Regions from separate parts of the Alkalihalophilus pseudofirmus genome, predicted to be linked through region 1. Evidence: predicted binding sites of a transcription regulator. Region 1 holds the regulator's gene; each other region holds the start of a gene.
The links. Region 1 encodes LexA, which represses DNA repair genes until DNA is damaged. Its sites were predicted from a motif close to CGAACATATGTTCG; they were not measured.
Positions count from the first base shown of each region.

Region 2: the regulator LexA is predicted to act here: its motif matches at 1,959-1,972, upstream of PQ478_RS05285 (WYL domain-containing protein).
Region 3: the regulator LexA is predicted to act here: its motif matches at 1,263-1,276, upstream of ruvA (Holliday junction branch migration protein RuvA).

Region 1 is NZ_CP117835.1:2,488,837-2,492,099, forward strand. Features, by position in the region: gene PQ478_RS13360 (DUF896 domain-containing protein) at 1-7, opposite strand, end outside; gene PQ478_RS13365 (YneB family resolvase-like protein) at 146-844, opposite strand; gene PQ478_RS13370 (hypothetical protein) at 807-1,100, opposite strand; gene lexA (transcriptional repressor LexA) at 1,249-1,872, shown strand; gene PQ478_RS13380 (hypothetical protein) at 2,016-2,276, opposite strand; gene PQ478_RS13385 (hypothetical protein) at 2,341-2,574, opposite strand; gene PQ478_RS13390 (hypothetical protein) at 2,616-2,948, opposite strand; gene glnA (type I glutamate--ammonia ligase) at 3,262-3,263, opposite strand, start outside.
Region 2 is NZ_CP117835.1:1,030,486-1,033,748, reverse strand. Features, by position in the region: gene PQ478_RS05300 (M3 family metallopeptidase) at 1-33, opposite strand, end outside; gene PQ478_RS05295 (RDD family protein) at 70-543, opposite strand; gene PQ478_RS05290 (manganese-dependent inorganic pyrophosphatase) at 750-1,682, shown strand; gene PQ478_RS05285 (WYL domain-containing protein) at 1,724-1,924, opposite strand; gene crcB (fluoride efflux transporter CrcB) at 2,064-2,453, opposite strand; gene PQ478_RS05275 (fluoride efflux transporter FluC) at 2,450-2,863, opposite strand; gene PQ478_RS05270 (hypothetical protein) at 3,077-3,235, shown strand.
Region 3 is NZ_CP117835.1:784,971-788,233, reverse strand. Features, by position in the region: gene ruvB (Holliday junction branch migration DNA helicase RuvB) at 1-575, opposite strand, end outside; gene ruvA (Holliday junction branch migration protein RuvA) at 623-1,240, opposite strand; gene PQ478_RS04030 (intercompartmental signaling factor BofC) at 1,354-1,926, opposite strand; gene PQ478_RS04025 (YhcN/YlaJ family sporulation lipoprotein) at 2,103-3,122, opposite strand.

The DNA of each region.
Region 1 (3,263 bases):
ATAGCATTTGATTCACCACCTTTAAAATGAACACGCGTAAATATGATCACATTTAAAATGTACATATCTAAATATGAACAAATCCTACTGTATCATGAATCTATAAACACTATCAAGTGAGGTGTATTGAGCTTTACGAGCTAATTTAGCTGTTTAAATCTTGATTTGATTTCGCTTCTTCATATTCACGATACCGGCGATGGACAGTGGCTTTTGAAACATCATAACCGAAACCTCTTAATGTCGCAGCTATATCATGAAAAGTTAATTTACGCTCACGAAGCCGGACAATATCTTCAATGGGTACTTCCTTTTTATCCCTGCCGCCTATTCTTTCGCCGCTTAGATTATCTTGAGGTCTATATCCCCTTTCCACCGCTGCCCTCATCCCTCGCTTTATTTTCAAATTATGTAATTTACGTTGATACTCTTCAACAATTGAGACGATATCAAGAACCATCGAATCTGCTTCCGATAGGCGCAGCTCTCCCTCATCCTGAATCGTATAGATTGTAATATCATCTTTTCGGAGCTGATGAAGGATAGCCATCTTCGCATGTCCGCGCCCAAGCCGAGTATCATCTTGGACCAAAACTGATTGTGCTTTGTCTTCCTTAATAAGGTCTAGTAATTTCAATATTCCTTCACGATCGATTTCATAACCGCTTGCTTTCTCTTCAATTACGTGCACCACTTCTAGCCCGTAATCTTCAGCTATCTTTTCTAATTCACTTTTCTGTCTTTCGATGGATGTTTGCTGTGTTTCTTTTTCTGTGCTTACTCTACAATAAATAATAGCTTGGTTATTATTTATCATTTTGCTTGTCTTTTTGTTCGTACGCATAGGCATACAGATTTTCAATCTCCTTTGTTGATTCATCTTTGTCTAAAGCATCTAATTGGCCGGCTTTTATAACTTCACCGTTTGAGAGCGGCTCTTGCTCATTATTAACTAAATCATACTCTTGTGCAATCGTATTTGTCATATCATCTTGGTCTATATTTCCGCCAGAGAAAAGAATCGAGCTATACATAAACATCAATGCGAAAACCGCAGTAATCATAATAAATAATTCTTGTCCTGAAAATTTTCTGATCATTTTCATCACCCCATAAGAATGTTTGTTCCCATTCACTATAAATGAGAACACTCGTTTGTGTCAAGCTAATTTTAGAACTTATGTTTGCATTACGTATGTTCGCATGGTACAATTTAGTCAAGAAGGAAACAAAAGCGAGGTGTTATTCGTGTCAAAACTATCAAAACGTCAACAAGAAATCCTAGATTACATTAAGATAGAAGTGAAGAAAAAAGGTTATCCCCCTTCTGTACGTGAGATTGGAGAAGCGGTGGGACTAGCGTCAAGTTCAACTGTTCACGGCCATTTATCTAGACTTGAGAAAAAAGGTTTAATCAGACGAGACCCTACCAAGCCTAGAGCAATCGAAGTACTAGAAATGGATGAGCTAGACCCAGTTGTGCATGAGAAGAAAACGGCTTACGTTCCGATTGTAGGTAAAGTCACAGCCGGTATGCCTATTACCGCCATTGAGAACGTTGAGGAATACTTGCCTCTTCCTGATCACTTGGTAACAAATGATTCCGTTTATGTTCTTGTTATCCAAGGAGATAGTATGATTGAAGCCGGTATTTACGATGGCGATATGGTCATTGTCCGTCAGCAACAAACTGCTAATAACGGCGATATCATTGTCGCAATGACGGAAGAAAATGAAGCGACAGTGAAACGCTTCTTCCGTGAAAAAGATTACATCCGATTGCAGCCGGAGAATTCTACTATGGAACCAATCTTACTAAAAGATGTAACGGTTCTCGGAAAAGTCATCGGAGTGTTCCGTACCCTTCATTAAATATTCATATAAAAGCTTGTCCTCAATACGCTTGTTCTCTATATTATGAGGACAAGCTTTTTTTATGATTGTATTTATAAAAAAAAGATGAAAAGTTTAAAAGCTAGAAAGCTTTCAAACTTTTCATCTATATGAACAAGAGTTTAAAACGCCCACGGCCTTATGAGCGGAGCATTGTGATCTTCTTTGCTCGTTTTATACCCTCTTCGTCTAAACTGCCGGTCCATCTCTCTTACCATCGTACGATATTGATTCTGATCCAACCGTCCATCTGCAAATAAGTAACATGCAAAGGCATACGCTAAAGCAGAAGTGTCAATATTTACGGTTACATCAACATCTGAATTTCCACTTTCATGAACGAAAGCTTTCGTTTCTGTTTGATTACGATTACGATGTTGCATCGTCATTCACCTCTCTTATGTTGAAATGGGCATTAGCTATGCTAATACCCATTAAATAACGGAATTATCTACGTGAACGTGCACGTGCACGAGCATAAGCTTCTGCATCTACGAAAACGTCTACTTCTGAGTTCCCGCTGTCATCTACATAAGACTCATTAAAGTTAAAGTTGTAGTTCTTATCCTTTAACGTATTTTCATTATCTACACGGTTGCGGTTCTTATTATGACTATCAACTTCTGCATTTAACCAAACACCAGCAACATCACGACGTCTTTCTCTTTTCTTACGACCCATTTTATTCTCCTCCTCAATTATGGTCTTAACTTCTTAGCTGCCTACCAAAACCAATTCCAGCATTTACAGCAATGTTTTCTTCTGCGGTCGCCTGCTACAGGACCTCTATCGCGATCCCTCCGGCGCCTGCGATCTTGATCACCTGCTACTGGGCCGCCGCCATCGCCGCTGCGTGCATTTGCTCTAGCAAACGCCTCAGTATCTACAAATACATTAACATTAGAGTTTCCACTATCTTCTACATAGGAATAGTTAACGTTATAGTTGTAGTTCTTATCTTTTAAAGTATTCTCATTTTCTACCTTATTTTCATTCTTGTTATTTGCCCATACGTCAGAGCCACCGTGATCACATTTCTTATGACACCACCACATAACTTTCCCTCCTTTTTTCTTGGAATACTTATATGTATGTCATGTAGTATGATAGCGTATAGACAAGACTCTAGTTTTTGTTTATTTTTTTACATTAATTTCATAAAAGCGTATGCGAAACATTTTATGGGATTAAAACTAATCAGATCTCAAGAAAGCATTATAAATGCAGTTTTTTTGTGAAGGAATATATTCAAAGCCTGACAGTTACGATGATCTACACGACTTGTGTAGATATATAGAAGTTGGTAAAGTTTAGAGGGATTAAGAAGTAAAGAAAACCCCTTTAACTGAGTTAAAGGGGTTAACTGTATT
Region 2 (3,263 bases), 1.5 Mb from region 1:
CCTCGGTGTAATTCGGTCCAAATCCCATTTCATTTCGAACACCTCATTTATGCCAGACTTAGATCTACTTTACTTGACTAAGTACGTTTTGGTTATTCGTTCATATAAAGGCCTTTCTTTTTTAAAGAACGTTATAATGACAAACGGAAATAGAATATATTTTAAAAACTCACGAGAAAGCAATTGTAATCGTGACGGTTTTTCAGCCTCTTCGTTATATACATGTAAATCAACGATCATCATACCAAACGAACGTCCTGCACGAAATACATATAAAAAATGCACAACAATAAATACAACCGCTAAAATCCCCCAGTTAATAAGTAGCAAATGAAACTCATTTTGATATAAATATCTTGAAAATCCTTCTGCATCATAATGAGGTGATTCAGAAATGACCATCAACCAAGATGTTGTTCCTGCCGAAGCCAAAAGAAGTACTACGGAAAGAAATAAAAAATCATAAAAACCTGCTAATATACGATACCAGCCGCTTGCTAACTCATCTTTATTTAATAAACGGGCCTTCCAATCAATCCCCACCGCACATCCCCCTTTTTTGCCAGTTAATTATAACATAATTTTCTAAAAAATCAGTTAAGAATGGATGAATTTCTTGATAGATGGCGATTACTCCCCTTCCCTTATAGGAATGATAGGATTGAAGAATCAATTTCTATGATGTAAAATGAATCAGTGAGAATTCATGCCAATTACATACAACACTAAATAAAGAGGTGGATTTGAAAATGAGTAATGATAAAATTTTAGTTTTCGGTCACAAGAATCCAGACACTGATACTATTTGTTCTGCTTTAATTTATGCAGACCTTAAATCTAAGCTTGGAGGGAATGTTGAAGCTGTTCGTCTTGGAGAGATTAACGAAGAGACTGCCTTTGCATTAAACTATTTTAATGCTGAAAAGCCTCGACTTATAAATACGGTTTCAGATGAGGTTGCTGAAGTCGCGCTTGTTGACCATAATGAATTTCAACAAAGTGTAGATGACATTGAGAATGTAAAAATTATTGAAGTAGTAGACCACCATCGTATTGCAAATTTCCAAACGAAAGAGCCACTTCATTTCCGAGTAGAGCCGGTTGGATGTACAACAACCATCCTGCGAAAAATGTACCAAGAGAATAATGTAGAAATCACAAAACAAATTGCTGGTTTAATGGTATCTGCTATTATCTCTGACTCATTATTATTCAAATCACCAACATGTACAGAAGAAGATGTACAAGCTGCTAAGAGTTTGGCTGAAATTGCAGAAATTAACCTTGATGAATACGGCCTTGAAATGTTAAAAGCAGGAACGAAGCTTGAGAACCGTTCAGCGGAAGAAATTATCTCAATTGACAGTAAAGAGTTTCCTATGGGAGACAAATTAGTTGAGGTTGCACAAGTAAACACAGTTGATGTAGCAGAAGTACTAGCGAGAAAAGACGAACTTTCAGCTGCAATGAATAGAACGATCGAAGAAAAAGGACTCGAAGTATTTGTTCTAGCAATTACAGATATCTTAGAAGGAGATTCTACGATCCTTACTTACGGTGCGGGAGCAGCTAAAGTCGGCGAAGCATTCGATGTAGCGATTACTGAAGACACAGCTCATTTAAAAGGTGTCGTATCAAGAAAAAAACAAATTATTCCTGCATTAACCAAAGCTATTGGTTAATATACTCTCAAATCTTGCTTCTAAATAGAAGCAAGATTTTTTTATGCGGTTTCCTCTAATGAAAGAATATGATCGATTTTAAACATACGCCGCTGCCTTCTTTTATGGCAATAGGCGATCAAATGAGTTTCATTCATTTGAATAATGGTAATACTCCTTTGGGTAACCATGCCCTCAGCAGATAGATAGATCATTTCAATCTTCTTTTTGTTTTCTATAGCTCTTCTTAGCTGTCCTTTCATTAGACCCACCTCACTCACTTTTTTACATTATACACAAACACATGTTCTCAATCAATATAAATAAGAACATACATTCTTAATTATTGTATGCCATTTAACCAAAAAAATGACAAAAAAAAAACAGCTCCATAAAGCTGTTCTAATAAAAAATACTCGCTGTTATCCAGAAGCCTAACATGAAAGTGATTATTGACCCTAATATACTTAATCCAATATATGCCAGTAGTTTTCGCCACTCTTTTTGTTCGATTAACATAACAGCCTCAACACTGAAGGTTGAATAGGTAGTAAATGCTCCAAAAAAACCAAGTCCAATTGATAAAAAGAGAGGGTCTTCATAAGCACCTAATGGGACTTCACCAAAATACCCTCCCAAAAAACCCCCTAGCCCAAAGGATCCTAATATATTCACAACGAGCATTGCAGTGGGTACAGGAGGTTTTGGAAACTTCTTCATTATGATTAAACCCAAAAGATATCTAGTGACAGCGCCAATAGCTCCGCCTAATGCAAGAAGGAATATACTCATGATTTAAGCCCTCCTTCTCTCGTTTTCAGTTTGCGTTTAGCTATCGCAGTGCCTAGAACTGAACCTGCTAATGCACACACCACTCCGCCAAAGAGAGAGATAACCACATAAATTAACGCGTTATAAACGTGTACACCATACAAGAGAACGGAGTCTGCAGCAAAAGTAGACATCGTCGTAAACCCTCCGCATAAACCTACTCCAAGACCCGTTTTCACCCATTCTTTTGGTTTAAAAACAATAAACCAAGCAGTCAAAAACCCTAATAAAAAACTTCCGCCAAGATTTTCTATAATTGTACCCAAGGGATAGCCTGTTTCAAGCGTTACTATATTAAATATGTACCTGAAAGTCGTTCCTATTGCCCCTCCTATACTAATCGCAATAATGTTCTTCGTTAAATCATTCATACAAGCCTCCCACCTGATTATACCAAAAGCAATGTAACATTTTTATTATAAGATAGTATACCTAGAAATGAAATTTATTCTGTATAGGTAAATTAATATAGAACATATACTTGAAAATTAAATTACCATATACCCATTAATTACGTTTCAGCAAGCTAAATCGGGGGTACTTATATACTAGATTTATATTTTGACTAGCAAGAGGTGCTGCATATGTTAACAAAATTTGAATATGAAATTTTCAAAATCGAATTAAAAAAATTAGCTGACGAATATTTGCATGCTACCAATGACCATATAAAGCAATCAATAAAAACAGATATTTTTCATTTAAGCTCAATTTTGATAAAAGCAGATAGAGCAGTTGGTTAATATTGTGCTTTTCATAAAAATAATAATA
Region 3 (3,263 bases), 1.7 Mb from region 1:
TTAACGATAAAGGCTAATTCCGTTTCCGTGTAATATTCCAGACGCGCCATTACCCCGAACCGGTCTCTTAGGGGAGCAGAGAGCATGCCTGCTCTAGTCGTTGCGCCCACCAATGTAAAAGGGGGCAGATCCAGCCTCACAGAACGTGCTGTCGGCCCCTTTCCAATTACGATATCTAAACAAAAATCTTCCATTGCAGGATAAAGAACTTCCTCCACCATTCGATTAAGCCGATGAATTTCATCAATAAACAAGACATCACCCGGTTCAAGTGCTGTTAAAATGGCGGCCAAGTCTCCTGGCCTTTCAATAGCCGGACCAGACGTTGTTCGCATCTCAACTCCCATTTCAGAAGCAATAATACCAGATAGAGTCGTTTTTCCAAGTCCAGGAGGGCCATATAAAAGAACATGATCAAGACATTCTTCACGCATTTTGGCAGCTTCTATAAAGATTTTCAAGTTCTGCTTTACTTTTTCTTGGCCAATGTATTGATTTAAATCCATTGGCCTGATCGATTGATCAATGGAGTCTTCTAATCCTTGCGCTTCACCAGAAATCATACGTTCTTCCATTTTTTCCCCACCTCCTTCATAATGTGTATGTCTCTAGAATTTCAGCATTAGAATTTCAACATTAACTGAAGTGCTTTTTTAATATAAGCGTCCGTGGCCATATCCTCTTGTTCAAGCTTAGGACGTACTTTCTTAAGTTCTTTTTCTACATATCCAAGTGCACGCAAGGCTTCAAGCGCTTCTTCTAGTTCAGCATTTTCTTGATTCACCTTTGTCATTTTCTCTGATACAAGACCGTTTGATTCATTGAATAAATTAGGAGCAAATTCATCAAGCTTCCCTTTAAGATCAAGAATGATTTGTCTTGCTGTCTTTTTGCCCACTCCAGGAAATTTAACGAGAAACGCTTCATCTTCCTCTTCAATAGCCCTTACTACATGTTCTGGCTGTCCTGATGCAAGGATTGCTAATGCACCTTTTGGGCCAATTCCAGATACGTTCAACAATTTTTCAAACAGAGCACGCTCAGATTTGGATTCAAACCCAAATAAACGAATAAGATCCTCGCGAACATGCTGATATGTATATATTTTTACCTTTTCATCTAATTGTTTAGAAAATCGATAAGGGTTGGGACAATAAATTTGATACCCCAGTCCTTGATGATCTAACACTACATATTGAGTTTCAATATCAACTAATACGCCATTTATGTAATCAATCACAATTAACTTCCTCTCCATTATACGAACATTTATTTCTATTTTAGCATATTACACTGACCTCGTATAATGGCACCTTAGCACAAAGTGAAAAAAGCTGCCTCACAAAAGACAGCTTAAAACTCCGATTCCTTATATTCAGCAAATGCTTCTAAGACTTCTTCATAATGGTGTTTATCCCCAATAGGAATTCCATTGACCAGCTCAGAATGCTGCTTGCTTTTAAGTTTTTTTGTATCGACTTGAAAAAAAGATTGAATGACTTGTTCATCTTGGGGAACCCCTTCAAATATAGAGAGCACCCCGTCTTCAGTAATTCCAAAATATCCATTCATTTTTAATGCAGGAGAGATATCGTCAATTTCCTTTTGAAACACGATCCCGTCTTCAGACTGCCTAAGCAAGGTCCAATCCTCATACTGTGCCCAAAAATCTTCCATCGACCAAATCGTTTCTTTCGTCTTTTCCTCTATGACTTCCCCGTCTAAATACATGTATTGCAATGTAACATCCATAGTAGCTGGACCTGAAACTTCAAACGCTTCACCTAGATCACTTTCCGCCAGTCCCCGCTCTGCGGAACTAAATGCTTGGTTAAATAGAACACTTACTCCTGAAACGAGCAGCAATAAAAATATAATTAGCAACGTATGGCCCTTTTGTTTTTTTATAACTTGGAATACCTTCACAACCAAGTTCACCAACTTTCAATTGATCTAGAGTTTTTAATTTTTCTTTCCAAATTACTTCTAATTACAGCTACATTTTGTCCGAAATCATTCTTTTTCATTCCACTTAACAGCATTTTATCTAAAAAAGACATGCAAAAAGACAGAAGCATAAGCCTCTGTCTTTTAGGTTCTTATTAACGTGAGCGTTCAAAAGGTCTTTGCACTGCTCGACCAAGGTCTTGAAGCATGTTATTAAATGTTGCTCCTACTTCATCAAAAGCAGCACCTGTACGTAATTGGTCATCCATTGTACGAATGCGTCCAACTGTGTTTTTATCTGTTACTACACGCACAGCTTTTCCATCTACACTTTTCTCAACAACGTTTTGGACGCGTTTTTTGATTTTTTCATTATCAGCATCCGTTTGAACACCTACAACGACGTCGTTTTCATGTACAATGACACGACAATCTTCAACGCCTTCAATATCATCCACACGGTTAGCTAATTGCTGAGCTGTTTTACCATCATAGTCTTTATGGTAATTAACTGTATTGGTACGTTGACCTGTTAAGTTTTCCGCACCACGTCTTACTGCACCCATACCACGAGCAGCACCATGTTCCAGTGCCCCAGCTCCACGCTCTAAAGCATTAGTTCCACGTTGTACACCATGCTCCATAGTACCTGCGCCCCGACGAGCCATGCCGTGATCACGAACACCTTTACCAGTCATCGCACCACGTTGACCAAAGTTCATTGCTCCTTGACGATTGTGTGTACCATAGCGCGTGTTGGCATGGCCACGTAAAAGCCCATCTTCATCGACCATTCCAGGACGGTCATTACCAGTTATACCTGCTCGTCCCATACCTGGTCTTGTTTGATTTGCACGATAACCATCACGTCCTGCAGACTGGAATCCTTTATCTCCGCGTGTTGTGTAATTATTTAAATGCGTACGCGTTCTTTGACCAGCTTGCTGATCAAGTCTTCCATATGTGCCACCACGGTGATCAGGTGTCATCATATCAGTGACAGGTCCTTGGCCACCGTAACGTTGACTTGTGTATGCACCACTCATGTCTTGTGATGCAAACCCTGTTTGTTGATAGTTATTGTTCATTGTTCTTGCTTGATTATCTGTACCACAAGCGGTCATGCTGCCTAAAATCATAGTTGCAGCGGCTACCGTCATCGCGATTTTTTTCATGTTTTAATTCCCCCTTTCATCAATTAATGTGGCTTTTAAAGGGGAACTTTAATCTGTTAGTTACTGGACATTTATGAAATGTTAGCAGCATACGGCATACTCTTGTTTTTAATGCGGATAATTTCATATTAAATTTGAAGT